Regions from separate parts of the Citrobacter meridianamericanus genome, predicted to be linked through region 2. Evidence: predicted binding sites of a transcription regulator. Region 2 holds the regulator's gene; each other region holds the start of a gene.
What was found. Region 2 encodes CRP, which controls carbon source genes, mostly activating them, when cyclic AMP is high. Its sites were predicted from a motif close to ATGTGANNNNNNTCACAT; they were not measured.
Positions count from the first base shown of each region.

Region 1 (3,285 bases), 2.6 Mb from region 2:
CAATAAACGACTCTCACGCTGGTTAGCGTTTTTTACGCTGGCAGCGACCTTCACTTTAGCACTTCCGGTTCAGGCCAATACCTGGCCGCTACCGCCACCGGGAAGCCGCGTGGTAGGTCAGAATGCTGTTCACGTTGTTGAAGACAATGGTGGCTCTCTGGAAGCGATTGCTAAAAAATATAATGTCGGCTTTTTAGCGCTATTGCAGGCCAACCCCGGCGTTGATCCGTATGTCCCCCGTCCGGGCAGCGTTTTGACTATCCCATTGCAAACCCTGCTGCCAGACGCGCCGCGCGAAGGCATTGTCATCAACCTCGCCGAACTGCGTCTGTATTATTACCAGCCGGGTACAAATTCGGTGACCGTCTATCCTATTGGTATTGGCCAGTTAGGCGGTGACACGCTAACTCCGACAATGGTGACGACTATTTCTGATAAACGCGCCAACCCCACCTGGACACCCACGGCAAATATCCGCGCACGATATAAAGCGAACGGGATCGACCTTCCTGCCGTAGTACCTGCCGGGCCGGATAACCCGATGGGTCATCATGCCATTCGCTTAGCGGCTTACGGCGGCGTGTACCTGCTGCACGGAACCAATGCTGATTTTGGCATAGGAATGCGTGTCAGTTCTGGTTGTATTCGTCTGCGCGATGGAGATATCGAAACCCTGTTCCGTCAGGTAACGCCCGGAACCAAGGTCAATATTATCAATACGCCGATCAAAGCATCTGTTGAACCTAACGGCGTGAGACTGGTTGAAGTTCATCAGCCGCTGTCAGAAAAAATCAATGACGACCCGCAGTTGCTGCCGATCGTATTGAACAAATCAATGCAGACGTTTAAAAATGCAGCGCAGACGGATAGCACAGTCATGGAGCATGCGATGGAAATTCGCTCAGGCATGCCGGTTGATGTAACCCGTCATCAAGACGTCGCTGAACAACCGCTGTAAACTCCACATATAAACAAACCCCGCCGGATTTTATTCCGCGGGGTTTTTTATTTAACTCGCAGTGGCATTGCGAAGGGTTAAAACTTATTTGTAGATAACCGCAGTCCCGTGAAGAGTGTTAGGACCGGTAACGGAAGTAATACGGAAAGACTTCGCCCCCATCTCATCCGCTTTTTGCGCCAGCTGATCTTCCAGAGAACCTAAGTTAGTGCCCGCATTCGCAGAAATAGTACCGACTTTCTGTTGACCCGCAGGTGTGGCCTGAACTTCAACAGCGGCAAAGCTTGCAAATGACAATGAGCTAAGAACAGCAGCAACGAACAGAGTTTTTACGTTTTTCATGATAGTGACCTTTAGCAGATGAATGTGTGTCGAAAAGATTAACTTAACGATCGATAGTTAAATCATAGATGCGATCCGGGTCACACGTCAACAAATTTTTATAATGATCGTTATATAAAATATAAAATCTCTATTTTTCATACTAATAGCCATAAATTTTTTTTATCATTAATCCGCTGGAGTGTGCAGTCGAATATTTTTATAATGGTTATTCAATAAACTCAACAAAGGTACAGCGGCACCATGACAACTGAAACGACAGGTTGTGCTAAAAAAAGCCGTGGCCGACCAAAAGTGTTCGACAGGGAAGCCGCGCTTGATAAGGCCATGACACTCTTCTGGCAACACGGATATGAAGCAACATCGCTCGCCGATCTCGTAGAAGCAACAGGCGCAAAAGCGCCCACGCTGTATGCAGAGTTCACCAACAAAGAAGGGTTGTTTCGTGCCGTGCTGGACCGCTACATCACGCGCTTCGCAGCGAAACACGAGGCCCAGCTGTTTTGTGAAGAAAAAAGCCTTGAGTCCGCGCTGGAAGACTATTTCACCGCAATAGCAACCTGCTTTACCAGCAAGGACACCCCGGCGGGATGTTTCATGATTAACACCTCTGCGACACTGGCAGCCTCTTCCCGTGATATTGCGCGTACGGTGAAGTCTCGCCATGCAATGCAGGAACAGACGCTTACTCAGTTTCTTCATCAGCGTCAGCAGCGAGGCGAAATTCCGGCCCATTGCGACGTGCAAAAACTGGCCGAATATCTGAACTGTATTTTACAGGGTATGTCGATCAGCGCCCGCGAAGGTGCAACGTTTGAAAAGCTGATGCAGATCGCTCGTACAACCCTGCGACTGTGGCCCGAACTCATCAAAGCTTAACGTATTTCCGCTGTTTCCCCCGCTGTACTGACACCATCGGGAGCTGATAAGGCTCCCGCTTAAATTCGCGCACATTACCCACACATTCTTCACTGTTTTCATTATCTTATCCGATTATTTTTTGTAAAATGTATTGATAACAGCAATCATTATCAGCAATATTCGCATTTGTTTTAACACCCGTTACACGATGTAACCATCGGTTTCTCTACCGCCATAACAAAAACAGACCGAATTTTTTAAAAGGAACACAAATGCATAAGCGTCTCTGGGTGCTCAATCCTATCCTGTTATCTTTAACTCTCCCGGCTATTGCGGCTGAAGAAGATAATCTCATCGTCAGCGCCAACCGGAGCCAACGCACCGTGGCAGAAATGGCGCAAACGACCTGGGTTATCGAAGGAAGCGAGATTGAACAACAGGTTCAGGGTGGGAAAGAGTTTAAGGATGTTCTGGCTCAGTTAATCCCGGGAATCGATGTCAGCAGCCAGGGACGCACCAACTACGGCATGAATATGCGCGGTCGCGCCATCGTCGTGCTGGTTGACGGCGTCCGTCTGAACTCCTCGCGCACCGACAGTCGCCAACTTGACTCCATTGACCCGTTTAACATTGCTCACATAGAAGTCATCTCAGGCGCCACTTCACTTTATGGCGGCGGCAGTACCGGCGGATTAATCAACATCGTTACTAAAAAAGGCCAGCCGGAGCGTGAAGTCGAACTCGAACTGGGGGGTAAAAGCGGTTTCAATAACAGCAACGATCATGATGAACGCGTTGCTGTGGCAGTGAGCGGAGGAACCGATCGCGCTGCCGGGCGCATGTCCGTTGCGTATCAACGGTTTGGCGGCTGGTATGACGGTAACCACGATGCCTTAATGCTGGATAACACCCAAACTGGCCTGCAGCACTCCGATCGTCTGGACGTAATGGGTACCGGGACGATTGAACTTGACGACAACCGACAGTTGCAACTGGTTACGCAGTATTATAAAAGCCAGGGGGATGACGATTACGGGCTGGATCTTGGTGAGAACATGTCCGCCGTGACGGGAAACGGTAAAGCTTATACCAGCAGCGGGCTGAACTCTGATCGTATACCCGGC
Region 1 is NZ_CP101036.1:3,178,603-3,181,887, forward strand. Features, by position in the region: gene NMD08_RS15635 (L,D-transpeptidase family protein) at 1-958, shown strand, start outside; gene bhsA (multiple stress resistance protein BhsA) at 1,043-1,300, opposite strand; gene comR (TetR family copper-responsive transcriptional repressor ComR) at 1,544-2,179, shown strand; gene NMD08_RS15650 (TonB-dependent siderophore receptor) at 2,434-3,285, shown strand, end outside.
Region 1: bhsA (multiple stress resistance protein BhsA) is a predicted target of CRP. The motif match lies at 1,369-1,386, and genes of this name have one in related genera.

Region 2 (3,285 bases):
GCGATTCGCAAAGCGCGCGATGCCGGGCGGCATATCAGCTATTTCGGCCCCGAAGCTAACGACTTCGGTCTGCTGGAGCAAACCTTCATTGAATACGGTCAGACGGGCAAAGGTCAGTCGCGTAAATATCTGCACACCTACGATGAGGCCGTACCGTGGAATCAGGTTCCGGGGACATTTACGCCCTGGCAGCCGCTGCCTGAACCGACGGATGTCCTGTTCTATGAGGGACTTCACGGCGGCGTTGTCACCCCGCAGCAAAATGTGGCCCGGCATGTCGATCTGTTGGTTGGTGTGGTGCCGATCGTGAACCTGGAGTGGATCCAGAAGCTGACCCGCGATACCAGCGAGCGTGGACACTCGCGTGAAGCGGTGATGGACTCGGTGGTGCGTTCAATGGACGATTATATCAATTACATCACGCCGCAGTTTTCCCGTACGCACATTAACTTTCAGCGCGTACCCACCGTCGATACCTCTAACCCCTTTGCCGCCAAGAGTATTCCGTCACTCGATGAAAGCTTTGTCGTGATTCATTTTCGTAATCTGGAAGGGATCGATTTCCCATGGCTACTGGCCATGCTGCAGGGCTCATTCATTTCTCATATCAATACATTGGTTGTTCCGGGCGGGAAAATGGGTCTGGCGATGGAATTGATTATGCTGCCGCTAGTCCAGCGACTGATGGAAGGTAAAAAGATAGAGTAAGGTGTTTTTTTGCCGGATGGCGGCTAATGCTTTATCCGGCCTACGCGTTTAAATCCTGTAGGCCTGATAAGTGTAACGCCATCAGGCATAACATCACGAAGCGGCAACCACTTCATAGGAGTGGGTAATGTTCACCGCCTTTTCCAGCATCAGCGCCACGGAGCAATATTTTTCCGCCGAAAGATCGACCGCGCGAGCGACGGACGCATCTTTCAGATCGTTACCCGTTACAACGAAATGCAGGTTGATGTGGGTAAACAGGCGTGGCGCTTCATCACGACGCTCGGAGGTCAGCTTCACTTCGCAGTTGGTCACATCCTGACGACCCTTTTGCAGGATCGACACCACATCAATTGCGCTGCAACCGCCCGCAGCCATTAAGACCATTTCCATCGGGCTCGGCGCTTTATCACCGGAGTTACCGTCCATCAAAATCTGGTGGCCAGAGGCGGACTCACCGAGGAAGGTTAACCCTTCAACCCACTTAACACGTGCTTGCATATTTTATTACTCCGATGCATCAATTTTCCTGACAGATTACGCGCACACAACAAATCTCGCAACGGAAGGCGACCTGCGTCATGCTGAAGCGAGACACCAGGAGACACACGGCGAAAGCTATGCTAAAACAGTCAGGATGCTACAGTAATACATTGACGTACTGCATGTATGCAGAGGACATCACATTACAGGCCGTCGCACGTATTGACAGCCCCCTTCCCAGGTAGCGGGAAGCACATTTTTGCAAACCCAGAGGCAGGTAGTATTTTGGCTCTGGAGACAGCTTATAACAGAGGATAACCGCGCATGGTGCTTGGCAAACCGCAAACAGACCCGACTCTCGAATGGTTCTTGTCTCATTGCCATATTCATAAGTACCCATCGAAGAGCACGCTGATTCACCAGGGTGAAAAAGCGGAAACGTTGTACTACATCGTTAAAGGCTCAGTGGCAGTGCTGATCAAAGATGAAGAAGGGAAAGAAATGATCCTTTCTTATCTGAATCAGGGCGATTTTATTGGTGAATTAGGCCTCTTCGAAGAAGGTCAGGAACGCAGCGCCTGGGTCCGTGCTAAAACTGCATGTGAAGTCGCTGAAATTTCGTACAAAAAATTTCGCCAATTAATCCAGGTCAATCCAGATATTCTGATGCGCCTGTCCTCTCAGATGGCTCGCCGTCTGCAGGTCACGTCTGAAAAAGTTGGCAACCTTGCCTTCCTCGACGTTACCGGTCGTATCGCGCAGACTCTGCTGAATCTGGCGAAACAGCCTGACGCGATGACCCACCCGGACGGCATGCAGATTAAAATCACCCGCCAGGAAATCGGCCAGATCGTTGGCTGTTCCCGTGAGACCGTTGGTCGTATTCTGAAGATGCTGGAAGATCAGAATCTGATCTCCGCACACGGTAAGACCATCGTCGTCTACGGCACACGTTAACCCCATCGAAGTGGCGCGTTACCCCGTAATGCGCCACTTTTGTTTGCACCGATGTGGCGAAGACTGATATATCACCCTGAGATCAACTACGCACTACGACAGACGCTGGTGCTATGTTTACCTGTGGCCGTCGGTCTGATCATCGGGCAGCTTCATCTGGGGCTCCTCTTCTCCCTCGTCCCTGCCTGCTGCAATATTGCCGGTCTTGATACCCCGCATAAGCGCTTTTTCAAACGCTTAGTGATTGGTGCGTCTTTGTTTGCCGGATGCAGTCTGATCATGCAGATACTGCTGGCACAGACTATACCGCTGCCGCTGATCCTCACTGGCCTGACGCTGATTCTTGGTGTAACCGCTGAATTAGGCCCTCTGCATGCACGACTACTACCTGCCTCGCTTATCGCGGCAATTTTCACGCTCAGCCTGGCCGGGAACATGCCCGTCTGGGAGCCACTGCTGATCTACGCGTTGGGTACATTGTGGTACGGCCTGTTCAACTGGTTCTGGTTCTGGATGTGGCGTGAGCAGCCGCTGCGTGAGTCGCTCAGCTTGTTGTATCGTGAATTAGCCGATTACTGTGAGGCCAAATACAGCCTCCTGACTCAGCATGCCGATCCGGAAAAAGCGCTACCCCCCCTGCTTGTGCGCCAACAAAAAGCGGTAGATTTGATTACCCAGTGCTATCAGCAAATGCATATGCTGTCGGCACATCGCAACAACGATTATAAGCGCCTGCTACGTGCCTTTCAGGAGGCGCTCGATTTACAGGAACATATTTCCGTCAGCCTCCACCAGCCGGAAGAGGTGCAAAAGCTGGTAGAACGTAGCCACGCCGAACAGGTGATCCGCTGGAACGCGCGCACCGTCGCCGAACGCCTTCGCGTTCTGGCCGATGACATTTTGTATCACCGCTTGCCAACACGTTTTTCAATGGATAAACAAATTGGCACGCTGGAGAAAATTGCCAACCAACATCCGGACAATCCGGTAGGACAATTTTGTTACTGGCACTTCAGCCGTATTGCCCGAGTGCTACGCACCCAGCGCCCACTGTATGCCCGGGATTTAATGGCTGACAAGCAGCGTCGGTTGCCGCTTATCCCCGCACTGAAAAGCTATATGTCGTTGAAATCCCCA
Region 2 is NZ_CP101036.1:421,570-424,854, reverse strand. Features, by position in the region: gene NMD08_RS01940 (phosphoribulokinase) at 1-708, shown strand, start outside; gene NMD08_RS01935 (OsmC family protein) at 802-1,209, opposite strand; gene crp (cAMP-activated global transcriptional regulator CRP) at 1,516-2,148, shown strand; gene NMD08_RS01925 (YccS/YhfK family putative transporter) at 2,200-3,285, shown strand, end outside.

Region 3 (3,285 bases), 480 kb from region 2:
CTACAGCCTGCTGCTCGTCTTTATGTTTAAGGCTTCCACCTGCGCGACTAAAATAACGCAGTGCGGTCAGTGACATGTTCTCTTTCACCGACATGCCGAGCACTAAACCATCGCGTTTACGGTCTTCAGAAATATAGACGATGCCGTTAGCCAGTCCATCCTGCGGCGAACGGGTGACAACTTCATGGCCATCAAGCGTGACGTAGCCGCTGGTACGCGGCAATGCGCCGTACAACACCTTCATCAGCTCGGTACGCCCAGCCCCCATCAGCCCCGATACGCCAAGGATCTCACCTTTACGCAGCGTGAATGACACATCATTTACGCCAGGACCGCACAGATTATCGACCTTCAGGCGAATATCACCCGGCGCTTTTTCCAGACGCGGGTACTGATCTTCCAACTTACGTCCCACCATCATTTCAATCAACGAGTCTTCGGTAAGCGATGCGACTTCACGCTCGGCAATAAACTGCCCGTCGCGAAAGACGGTGACGTCGTCGCAAATCTCGAAGATCTCTTTCATGCGGTGAGAAATATAGACAATGCCGCGTCCCTGGGATTTCAGTTCGCGAATGACGCGGAACAGGGATTCGGTTTCAGTATCGGTGAGGGCATCCGTCGGTTCATCCATAATGATGACCTTCGATTCAAAGCTTAGCACTTTAGCAATTTCGACCATCTGCTGATCGCCAATCGACAGCTCACCGACCAGTCTGTCGCTTTTAAAGCGCAGATTCAGTTTGGCGAGCAGCAGATCGGCTTCGGCGTACATCTTCTTCCAGTCTATTTTGCCAAAGCGATTCACAAACTCGCGACCGAGAAAAATATTCTCGGCGATAGTGAGTTGCGGGATCAGGTTCAGCTCCTGGTGGATAATACCGATTCCGGCTTCCTGGGAAGATTTTGGGCCGTTAAAAGTGGTCTCTTTCCCCAGCCACAATAAGGAACCGGCATCACGGGTATAGATTCCGGTCAGCACCTTCATCATGGTGGATTTGCCCGCGCCGTTTTCGCCCACCAGCGCCATTACGCGGCCTGGATAGACATTCAGCGCGGCGCCGGATAGCGCTTTTACGCCCGGGAACGCTTTATCGATCCCTTTGAGTTGCAGTAATGCGTTCATGATGGCCTCAGAACGTGACGCCAGCACAGAGAATGATATTCGCATACGGAGAACATTCTCCGCTGCGAATTACCGCCTGACTGTCTGCGGTTTGTTTTTTGAATTGTTCATGCGTGGTGTAACGAATTTCTATGGTGTTTCCCTGGTGTTGTTGCAGTTGCTCAATGTGACTGAGCAACGTTTCGTGGAGTTGCGGATTATGTTGTTTAATTTCCGACGCGAGAATAGCCGCCTCGACCTGCATTTCACGAGTAACCACATCCAATACCTGCATAAAAGAAGGTACGCCCTGAGTTAATGCCATATCAATACGCGTTGTGTTGTTAGGGATGGGTAAACCTGCATCACACACCACCAGCGTATCGGTATGTCCCAGACGAGAGATCACCGATGAAATTTCAGAGTTGAGTACCGTGCCTTTCTTCATTTTCTTTCCCCACTAGCGAAACGTTTCGCTGAAAATAAGTGTAGTTCGAAGAGTGGACAGAAAACCACCGCGACGTTACGAAAATGTGATCACCATCGAAACGTTTCGCAAGGATTATCATTCGATGAAATGAAAACTGGGAGGAACAAAACAAAACGCCCCCTTTCGCGATGAAAGAGGGCGTCGATGAGATTAAATCTCGACCTGCGTACCGAGCTCGATAACCCGGTTTGGTGGGATTTCAAACTGGTCTGGCGCACGCAGCGCATTGCGCTGCAACAGCAGATACAACTTGCCGCGCAGGCGCAAATACCATGGTCGCTTACCAACAATCAACGACTCGTGCGACATGAAGAAGGAGGTTTCCATCATCCGACAACTTAAGCCTTCCAGACCACAGCGATGGAACACTTCCTCGACGTTCGGTGTTTCACGCCAACCGTAGCTGGCCACTACGCGCCAGAAAGTTGGCGATAACTGCTCAATCTGCACCCTACGCACGTTGTGTACATAGGGTGCATCTTCAGTACGCAGCGTCAGCAGAATCACGCGTTCGTGCAACACCTTGTTATGCTTTAGGTTATGCAGAAGCGCAAACGGGATGACGTTCAACGCACGGGACATATATACCGCCGTTCCCGGCACGCGTACTGGTGGGGATTTCTCCAGCGAGGCAATCATCGCCTCCAGAGAGTTGCCGTGCTCATGCATGCGACGCAGCAGACGGAAACGCTCGCTTTTCCAGGTGGTCATAATGGTGAACATCACCAGACCCAGCGTCAAAGGCAGCCAACCGCCGGAAATCAGTTTATCGAGGTTCGCGGAGAACAGCGGAACATCGACGCATAAGAACGCTACCAGGATCAGGAAGACAAAGTATTTATTCCAGTGCCAGTTTTTACGCGCCACGGTGGTAGACAGAATAGACGTCAGTACCATCGTCCCCGTTACCGCAATCCCGTACGCCGCGGCCAGATTACTGGAGTGTTCAAAGCTCACAATCACGATAACCACCGCAAAATAGAGCATCCAGTTAACGAAAGGAATGTAGATCTGGCCCGACTCCATTTCCGAGGTATGGATAATACGCATTGGCGATAAATATCCCAGACGTACGGCCTGACGCGTCAGCGAGAAGACGCCGGAGATAACCGCCTGCGAAGCGATTACCGTCGCCAGCGCGGCGAGAATCAGTAGCGGGATCAACGCCCACTCCGGCGCCAACAGGAAGAACGGGTTTTTGATCGCCTCAGGATGCTTTAACAGTAACGCCCCCTGACCAAAATAGTTCAGTACCAGCGAAGGCAACACGACAGAGAACCAGGCCAGACGAATCGGCAACTTACCGAAGTGGCCCATATCAGCATACAGCGCTTCAACACCGGTAATCGACAACACCACGGCCCCCAGCGCAATAAAGGACAATGTTTTGAATTCGAGAAAGAAATGCACCGCCCAATACGGATTTAGCGCCTGCAGTACTTCCGGATTGCCAATAATACTTCGCACGCCTAATACCGCCAGTGTCAGGAACCACAGCAACATAATCGGCGCAAACAGCTTACCGACCATGCCGGTACCGTGTTTTTGAATCAAAAACAGCAGGGTCAGTACGATTATCGAGAGCGGAACAATCCAGGTATCCAGTTGCGGGGCAATGATCTCCAGGCCTTCAATCGCCGACATCACCGAAATGGCAGGCGTTATCACCACTTCTCCATAAAAGAAGCTG
Region 3 is NZ_CP101036.1:5,265,409-5,268,693, forward strand. Features, by position in the region: gene rbsA (ribose ABC transporter ATP-binding protein RbsA) at 1-1,126, opposite strand, end outside; gene rbsD (D-ribose pyranase) at 1,134-1,553, opposite strand; gene kup (low affinity potassium transporter Kup) at 1,746-3,285, opposite strand, start outside.
Region 3: rbsD (D-ribose pyranase) is a predicted target of CRP. The motif match lies at 1,637-1,654, and genes of this name have one in related genera.